2 regions of the Sulfitobacter sp. 1A13496 genome follow, and region 2 is predicted to be linked to the other one. Evidence: riboswitches for the same ligand, from Rfam matches in the RefSeq annotation. Region 2 holds a riboswitch; the other holds the start of a gene.
What was found. Region 2 has a riboswitch for thiamine pyrophosphate ahead of thiD (bifunctional hydroxymethylpyrimidine kinase/phosphomethylpyrimidine kinase). Riboswitches for the same ligand answer to the same signal wherever they lie in the genome.
Positions count from the first base shown of each region.

Region 1: linked by a shared signal. The riboswitch ahead of thiB (thiamine ABC transporter substrate binding subunit) and the one ahead of thiD (bifunctional hydroxymethylpyrimidine kinase/phosphomethylpyrimidine kinase) in region 2 are both predicted to bind thiamine pyrophosphate.

Region 1 is NZ_JBIFFP010000004.1:108,351-112,763, forward strand. Features, by position in the region: gene ACGYLX_RS11080 (DMT family transporter) at 1-836, opposite strand, end outside; gene aroC (chorismate synthase) at 847-1,956, opposite strand; TPP riboswitch at 2,049-2,150, shown strand; gene thiB (thiamine ABC transporter substrate binding subunit) at 2,185-3,162, shown strand; gene ACGYLX_RS11095 (thiamine/thiamine pyrophosphate ABC transporter permease ThiP) at 3,138-4,413, shown strand, end outside.
Region 2 is NZ_JBIFFP010000005.1:31,949-36,361, forward strand. Features, by position in the region: gene ACGYLX_RS12460 (error-prone DNA polymerase) at 1-2,351, shown strand, start outside; TPP riboswitch at 2,463-2,559, shown strand; gene thiD (bifunctional hydroxymethylpyrimidine kinase/phosphomethylpyrimidine kinase) at 2,626-3,429, shown strand; gene ACGYLX_RS12470 (FAD-dependent oxidoreductase) at 3,422-4,402, shown strand; gene thiS (sulfur carrier protein ThiS) at 4,392-4,413, shown strand, end outside.

The DNA.
Region 1 (4,413 bases), on a different contig from region 2:
CCCGCCAGCATCATCATCGTGGGCAGTTCGGCAAAGAAGACATAGCCCAGCAAAATGGCGAAAAGCATTGAGGTGTAGTCATAGGGCGCCAGCATCGAGGCCGAGCCAAAGCGATAGGCCGAGGTGATCAGGATCTGCGCCACCCCGCCGATCAACCCGGCGAGGACCAGAAGACCAAAGGTTTGCAGATCGGGCATGACCCAGCCGAAGGGCAGGGTGAAAAGCGCCAGAATCGACGCGGTGGCCGAGAAATAGAACACGATGGCTGCGGTGTCTTCGCTTTGCACCAACTGGCGAATGTGGATCTGCACGAGGCTGCGCACCATCGTCGCCATCAGGATCAGCAACGCGCCGATGGTGGCTGTCTGCTCCATCGTGCCGATGCTGGTGAAGCGCGGCCAAAGGATGATCATCACCCCCACCAGCCCAATCGCCACGGCACTCACGCGGATCAGCCGGATTTTCTCGCCCAGCAACACGGCGGCGAGGATGACCGTGAAAATCGGTGTGGCAAAGCCGATGGCCGTGACCTCGGGCAGGGGCAGCAGGCCGAGGCCGGTAAAGGTCAGCCCCATCGCCGTGGTGCCGAAGAGCCCGCGCCAAACATGGCCCATCGGGTTTTGCGTCTTTAGCCCGCTTTTCAATTTGCCGCGCTGCGCCAGCCAAATCAGGATCACCGGAATGGCAAAGAAGGAGCGGAAGAAAACAGACTCCCCGGCGGGGACCTCATCGGCCAGCGATTTGATGATCGCGGACATGCAGGTGAAGAGCAGGATCGCCGTGATTTTCAGACCGACACCAAGGGCGGGGCGGGCGGAGAAATCATCGACTTTCATGCTTTGATCCTCACGCCTCGGGGCCAATTATGCCGCGGTTCTGGCCAATCTGTCCGCGATGCAGCAGCAGGTGATCCAGCAGCACGCAGGCCATCATCGCCTCGCCCACCGGCACCGCGCGGATGCCGACGCAAGGATCGTGACGGCCCTTGGTGATGATCTCGGTCTCGTTGCCGTGCTTGGTGATGGTGCGGCGCGTGGTCAGGATGCTGGAGGTCGGCTTCACCGCGAAACGCAGCACCACATCCTGCCCGGTGCTGATCCCGCCCAAGATGCCGCCCGCGTGGTTCGAGGAATATTCCGGCCCATCCGGCCCCATGGTGATCTCATCGGCGTTCAATTCGCCCGTCAGCATCGCCGCCGACATGCCCTCGCCGATCTCCACACCTTTGACGGCATTGATGCTCATCATCGCGGCGGCCAGATCGGTGTCGAGCTTACCATAGACCGGCGCGCCGAGGCCCGCAGGCACGCCGCGCGCCGTCACCTCGATGATCGCGCCGACGCTGCTGCCCGATTTGCGCAGCCCGTCGAGGTAGTCGGCCCAGTCATCCGCTGCTTTGGCATCCGGCACCCAAAAGGGGTTTTGGTCGATCTGGTCCCAGTCAAAGGCATCGCGGTCGATCTTATGCGGCCCCATCTGCACCATGTAGCCGGTGATCTGAAGCTCCGGCGCCAGCGCCTTGATCGCCTCACGCGCCAGACCGCCCGCCGCCACCCGCGCGGCGGTCTCCCGGGCCGAGGAACGGCCACCCCCGCGATAGTCGCGGATGCCGTATTTCTGGAAATAGGTGATGTCGGCGTGGCCGGGGCGGAACTTGTCCTTGATGTCGCCGTAGTCTTTCGAGCGTTGATCGGTGTTCTCGATCATCAGCTGCACGGGCGTGCCGGTGGTGACCCCTTCGAAGGTGCCCGACAGGATCCGCACCTCATCCGCTTCGCGCCGCTGAGTGGTGTATTTGTTCTGGCCTGGTTTGCGCTTGTCGAGCCACTGTTGGATCATACCCTCGTCAATCGGCACGCCGGGCGGGCAGCCGTCGATGGTCGCCCCAAGGGCGGGCCCGTGGCTCTCGCCCCATGTGGTGACCCGGTAAAGATGGCCAAAGCTGTTGATCGACATGGGCGGACCTCCTGTTGTCAAACCCTTAGCCGGGGCAGCGCCCTGCCTCAAGGGGATTTGCCTTGCCAATTGTGCAGGTCCGATCTACCCCTGACGCTACCTCGGGGGGCCTTTGGGCTGAGATGTGCATGTTGTGCGGACCCGTTGAACCTGAACCGGTTAACACCGGCGGAGGGAAGGTCAGGACAGACATCCACCTTTTACCTTTCGCCGCAAAAGGAGGATGCGATGAAGTATCTTACACTTGCTGCGGGCGTCATGGGCGCATCGGCGGCTTGGGCCGAAACGCCTGAACTGACGGTCTATACCTACGACAGTTTTGTCACCGAATGGGGGCCCGGCCCGGCCATCGAAGAGGGGTTCGAGGCGCAGTGCGGCTGCGATGTGAAATTCGTCGGCATGGGCGATGGCGCGGCTTTGCTGGCGCGGCTCAAGCTTGAGGGCGCACGCTCTGACGCGGATATCGTGCTGGGGCTGGACACCAGCCTTGTCGCTGCCGCGAAGGAGACTGAGCTTTTCGCGCCAAGCGGGTTGCAGGCCGACTATGATCTGCCGATCACGTGGGAAGACGAAGTCTTCGTGCCCTACGACTGGGGTTACTTCGCCTTCGTCCATGGCACCGATCTGGACGCGCCCGGTAATTTCAAAGCGCTGGCCGAAAGCGATCTGAAAATCGTGATCCAAGACCCGCGCTCTTCGACGCCCGGTTTGGGGCTGCTGATGTGGGTTAAAGCGGCCTACGGCGAGGACGCGCCCGAGGTTTGGGCGGGGCTGGCCGACAACGTCGTGACCGTGACAAAGGGTTGGTCCGAAGCCTACGGTCTCTTCCTCGAAGGCGAGGCTGATATGGTGCTGAGCTACACCACCTCTCCGGCCTATCACCTGATCGCGGAGGAGGACGACAGCAAGACCGCGGCGCTGTTCGACGAGGGCCATTACATGCAGATCGAAGTGGCGGGGAAGCTTGCCGGGTCGGATCAGCCGGAACTGGCGGATCGGTTCTTGCAATACCTCGTCTCTGATGCCGCGCAATCGGTGCTGCCGACGACCAACTGGATGTATCCCGCCGTGACGCCCGAAGGCGGTCTGCCCGCAGGGTTCGAGGGCATGATCCAGCCCGGCAAGGCGCTGTTGGTGCCGAACGGCGAGGTCCCCGCGCTCCGTGAGGAGGCTTTGGACGAATGGCTGACCGCGCTGTCGCGTTAAGCGGCAAGACGGGGCTTTTCGCCGCCGCGCTGGTCGCGGGGCTGATCCTTGTCGCTTTGGTCGCCGTCTTCATGGCGGCCGATGTGGGCGCGGGGCTCGGCCCGGCGGATTGGGCGGCGGTGCGGTTTACCGCGACACAGGCGGTTTGGTCGGCGGTGCTTTCGGTGCTGCTGGCCGTGCCGGTGGCGCGGGCCTTGGCGCGGCGGCGGTTCTGGGGGCGTGGGGCGCTGATCACGCTGCTGGGCGCGCCCTTCATCCTGCCGGTGATCGTGGCGGTGCTGGGGCTGCTGACGGTCTTTGGCCGGTCGGGTGTGCTGAACCAATTTGGCGCGGCTCTGGGCTTGCCGCCGGTGTCGATCTACGGGCTGCATGGCGTGGTTCTGGCACATGTTTTCTTCAACCTGCCGCTGGCCACGCGGCTTTTGCTGCAAGGCTGGCAGAGCATCCCTTCTGAGCGGTTTCGGCTGGCGGGGCAGCTCCAGATGACGCCGCGGGCGCTGTTTCTGGCGCTGGAATGGCCGATGATGCGGCAGGTGCTGCCCGGCGTGGCGGCGCTGATTTTCGTGATTTGCCTGACCAGTTTCGCCGTGGCCCTGACGCTGGGCGGTGGGCCGCGGGCGACGACGATTGAACTGGCGATCTATCAGGCCTTTCGGTTTGACTTCGATCTGGGCCGCGCCGCGCTGTTGTCTGTGGTGCAGCTTGTTCTGGCTGGCGCTGCGGCGGTGGCGGCGCTTTGGCTGATCCCACCGATCAGCTTGGGCGGCGGGTTGGACCGCCCCCTGCGCCGCTGGGATGCGCGGGGCGGCGTGCAGCGGGCGTTGGACGGGGTGGTGATCGCGCTCGCCGCGCTGTTTTTGCTGCTGCCGCTGGGCGCCGTGGTGCTGCGCGGGCTGGTGGGGGTCGCGCAACTGCCCGCCTCGGTCTGGCAAGCCACCGGGAACAGCATTCTGGTGGCGGGGTTGAGCGTGGCGGTATTGGCCCTGCTGGCGCTGCCGATGGCAGGCTGGATCGCCACCCGGCGGCGCGGCGGGGTGGAGGCGATTGGCCTGATGGGGCTTGCGGCCTCTCCGCTGATGATTGGCACGGGGTGGTTCATCTTGATCAACCCGGTGCTGGACCCGGCACGGCTGAGCCTGCCGGTCACCGCCTTGGTCAACGCGCTGATGGCGTTGCCTTTCGTGCTGCGCATTCTGGTGCCGCGCCTGCGCGAGACCTTGCAGGATTATGGCCCCCTGACCCAAACCCTCG
Region 2 (4,413 bases):
AGGAATTCGCGCTGATCTCCTCCAAGAAGATCGCGCGTTATTTCCTGACCATCTATGACATCGTCCGCTTCGCCCGCGAGGAGGCCGAGCCGCCGATCCTCTGCCAGGGGCGCGGCTCGGCGGCCAATTCCGCCGTCTGCTTCTGCCTCGGCATCACCTCGGTCGACCCGGCGGTGCATGACCTGCTCTTCGAGCGGTTCCTGTCAGAGGAACGCGACGAGCCGCCAGACATCGACGTGGATTTCGAGCATGAGCGGCGCGAGGAGGTGATCCAATACATGTACGGCAAATACGGCCGCCACCGCGCCGGGCTTTGTGCCACGGTGATCCACTACCGCCCGCGCTCGGCCATTCGCGAGGTCGGCAAGGCGATGGGGCTTTCGGAAGACGTGACCTCGAAACTCGCCGGCACCGTCTGGGGCAGTTTCGAGGGCGAGATGGACGATGCCCGCGCCCGCGAGGCGGGGCTGGACCTGTCCGACCCCTACCTGCGCATGGTGCTGAAACTCGCCTCCCAGATGATCGGCATGCCGCGGCACCTGAGCCAGCACGTCGGCGGTTTCATCCTAACCGAGCGCCCGCTGACCGAGATCGTGCCCATCGGCAATGGCGCCATGCCCGAGCGCAGTTTCATCGAATGGGACAAGGACGACATCGACGCGCTGCAGATCTTCAAGGTCGATATCCTCGCGCTCGGCATGCTGACCTGTATCGCCAAATGCTTCGACCTAATCGAGGCGCATTACGACCGCCCGCTGGAACTGGCCACGGTGCCGGTGGAGGATCACGAAGACGATGCCACGGGGCGGCCCACCTACGACATGCTCTGCCGGGGCGACAGCCTTGGCGTCTTTCAAGTCGAAAGCCGCGCGCAGATGGCGATGCTGCCGAAACTGCGCCCGCGCGTCTTCTACGATCTGGTGATCGAGGTTGCCATCGTCCGCCCCGGCCCGATCCAGGGCGACATGGTCCACCCCTATCTGCGCCGCCGTCAGGGGTTGGAGAGCGTCGTCTACCCCGCCCCCGGCCCGGCCTATCCGCAGGACGAACTCTTCAGCATCCTCAGCCGAACCCTGGGCGTGCCGATCTTTCAGGAACAGGCGATGAAAATCTCCATCGACGCGGCACGGTTCTCTCCGGCCGAGGCCAATGAGCTGCGCAAGGCCATGGCCACCTTCCGCTCGCGCGGGACGATCGAGAAGCTGCAGGACAAGATGGTGGGCCGGATGACCAAACGCGGCTACGATCCGGTCTTCGCGCAGCGCTGCTTCGACCAGATCAAGGGCTTTGGCGAATACGGTTTCCCCGAAAGCCATGCGGCGAGTTTCGCCAAGCTGGTCTATGTCTCAAGTTGGATGAAATGCCACTACCCGGCGGCCTTTGCCTGCGCGCTCTTGAACTCGCAGCCGATGGGGTTTTACGCGCCCGCCCAGATCGTGCGCGACGCGCGCGAACATCAGGTCGAGGTGCGCGACGTGGATGTGAACCTCTCGGACTGGAACTGCACGCTGGAGCCTTGTGGGGACGGTTTCGCCCTGCGGCTGGGGCTGCGGATGGTGGACGGGCTGCAAGAGAAAGCGGGCGCGCGGATCATGGACCGGCGCGAGACGCCTTACGCGGATGTCGAGGACCTCAAGACCCGCGCGGGCCTCGATGCCAAGGCGATCCGCCAGCTTGCCGCCGCCGACACGATGCGCAGCATGGGGATCGACCGGCGCCAAGCGCTCTGGCAGGCCCAAGGGCTGCGCGACGCGCCCGCCTTGCCGATCTTCGACCATGTCGAGGCTTCGGCCCGCGGCCCGGAGCCGGAGGTGCATCTGCCGGTGATGCCGAAGGCGGAACAGGTCGTGGCCGACTACCAGACGCTGCGCCTGTCGCTGAAGGCGCATCCGATGTCCTTCTACCGCGGGAGCCTCGCCGCGCAGGGGTTTTCCTCGGCCCGGGACCTTTCGCGCATGGGCCACGGGCGGCGGGTAAAGCTGGCGGGGCTGGTGCTGGTGCGCCAGAAACCCGGCAGCGCCAAGGGGGTCTGTTTCATCACGTTGGAAGATGAATGCGGCGTCGCCAACCTCGTGATCTGGCCAAACATGTTCAAGCTCTACCGCCCCACGATCATGTCGTCGCGGCTTCTGGTCGTGGAGGGGCGCGTGCAGACCGACGGGCGGGTGATACACGTGGTGGCCGAGCGGCTTGAGAACCGCTCTGACCGGCTGGCGGCGCTGTCGGAGGCACCGATGCCCGGCATCACGACGCGCGGCGATCACCCAACCCATCCGCTGCCCGGTCAGGTGGCCATGCACGGCCACCCGCGCGATGCCAAGGTGATCCCCAGATCGCGGGATTTTCATTAACGAATCCTCATGCAATGCATGAGGTACGCACCGCAACTAACTGATACAAAACGAAACGCAATAAATAACAGATCCCCTGTTGACCCTCTGAACGCCCCTCGCTAGCCTGCCGGAAATCCGTTGGGGTGCCGCAAGGCTGAGAGGTGAAAACCGACCCATCGAACCTGATCCGGGTCGTACCGGCGTAGGGAACGGAAGCAAGCATCAGCCCATCCGGGCGGTCGTTTACCCCGTATCTCCATGCCCTTGGCCCATCTAACGAATGGGGGGCCGAATGGCGTTTCAAGCACTGACGATTGCGGGGTCCGACAGCGGCGGCGGGGCGGGGATTCAGGCCGATCTCAAGACCTTCAGCGCACTTGGCGTCTATGGCGCCAGCGTGCTCACCGCCGTCACCGCCCAGAACACCCGCGCCGTCACCGCGGTTGCCATGATCGCGCCCGCGATGATCCGCGCGCAGATGGCGGCGGTCTTTGACGATCTGGCCATCGGCGCGGTCAAGATTGGCATGTTGGGCGACCCGGCCACGATCTCCGCCGTGGCCGAGGAGCTGGCCGACTGCGCCGCGCCCATTGTGCTCGACCCGGTGATGGTGGCGAAATCCGGCGATGCGCTCCTCTCTGCCGAAGCGGTCAAAACCCTGCGCGACCGGATGCTGCCCCGCGCCTATGTGCTGACGCCAAACCTGCCCGAGGCCGCACGGCTGCTGGACACAGAAGAAGCCACCGACGAGGCCACCATGCTCGCGCAGGGCCGCGCGCTGCTGTCGCTCGGCCCCCGCGCGGTGCTGATGAAGGGCGGCCATGGCAAGGGCGAGACCTGTGTCGATCTGCTGATTTTCAAGGCCGACACCCTGCGCCTTTCCGCGCCCCGCCAGCAGACGGCGAACACCCACGGCACCGGCTGCACGCTCTCTGCCGCCATTGCCGCCGGTCTGGCGCGGGGCTTGCCTCTGCCGCAGGCGGTGGAAGCCGCCCATAGCTATCTGCAACGCGCCATTGCCGCGGCGGACGCCCTCAACATCGGCCATGGCCACGGGCCGGTGCATCATTTTCACGGCGTTTGGCCCCATGAGTGATGTCACCATCATCGGCGCGGGCGTGGCAGGGCTTTGGGCCGCGCGGGCCTGTCTGGCGCAGGGGCTGCGGCCCCGGCTCGTCGACCGCAAAGGCCCGCCCGGGCCGCACGGCTGTTCGTGGTGGGCGGGGGGCATGCTCGCCCCCTTTTGCGAAGGCGCGCTGAGCGAGCCTGCGGTGGTGACCCATGGGCGGCGTGCTGCGGCGCTATGGGGGGAGATCACGGAAGTCACCCATAGGGGCACGCTGGTCCTCGCCCCCGAGCGGGACCGCGCGGAATTGCAGCGTTTCGCCGCCCGCACCGAAGGCCACAGCGACTGCGACGCCGAAGCCATCGCGGCGTGCGAGCCGGACCTCGCCGGGCGCCATCGCCGCGGGTTGTTCTTTGCCGAGGAAGCGCATCTGAACCCGCGCCAAGCGCTGCAAGACCTGACCCATGCGCTTGCCGCCGAGGGTGTCACGGTTGAGACCACGGCCCTCACCCCTTCGGAGGTCACAGGCCCGGTGATCGACTGCCGCGGCATGGTGGCCAGCGACGCTCTGCCCGGTCTGCGTGCGGTCCGCGGTGAGATGATCCTGCTCCGCGCCATTGATGTCACCCTCACCCGCCCGATCCGCCTGCTGCACCCGCGCCACCCGCTTTACGTCGTGCCGCGCGGGCAAGGCATCTACATGCTGGGCGCGACCCAGATCGAAAGCGCCAGCCGCAGCGGCATGACCGCCCGCTCGGCGCTGGAACTGCTCTCAGCCGCCTATGCGCTCGACCCGCGCTTTGCCGAGGGCGAGATCATCGAGATGGGCGCCGACCTGCGCCCGGCTTTCGCCGACAACCTGCCCGGCATCGTGCCGCGCGGGGCGGTGCTGCATCTGAACGGATTGTTCCGGCACGGCTTTCTCATGGCGCCCGCCTTGGCCGAACAGGCTGCGGGCTTTCTGGCAACAGCGACAACGGGGGATTTATTCCGTGAAGATTGAAGTGAACGGCG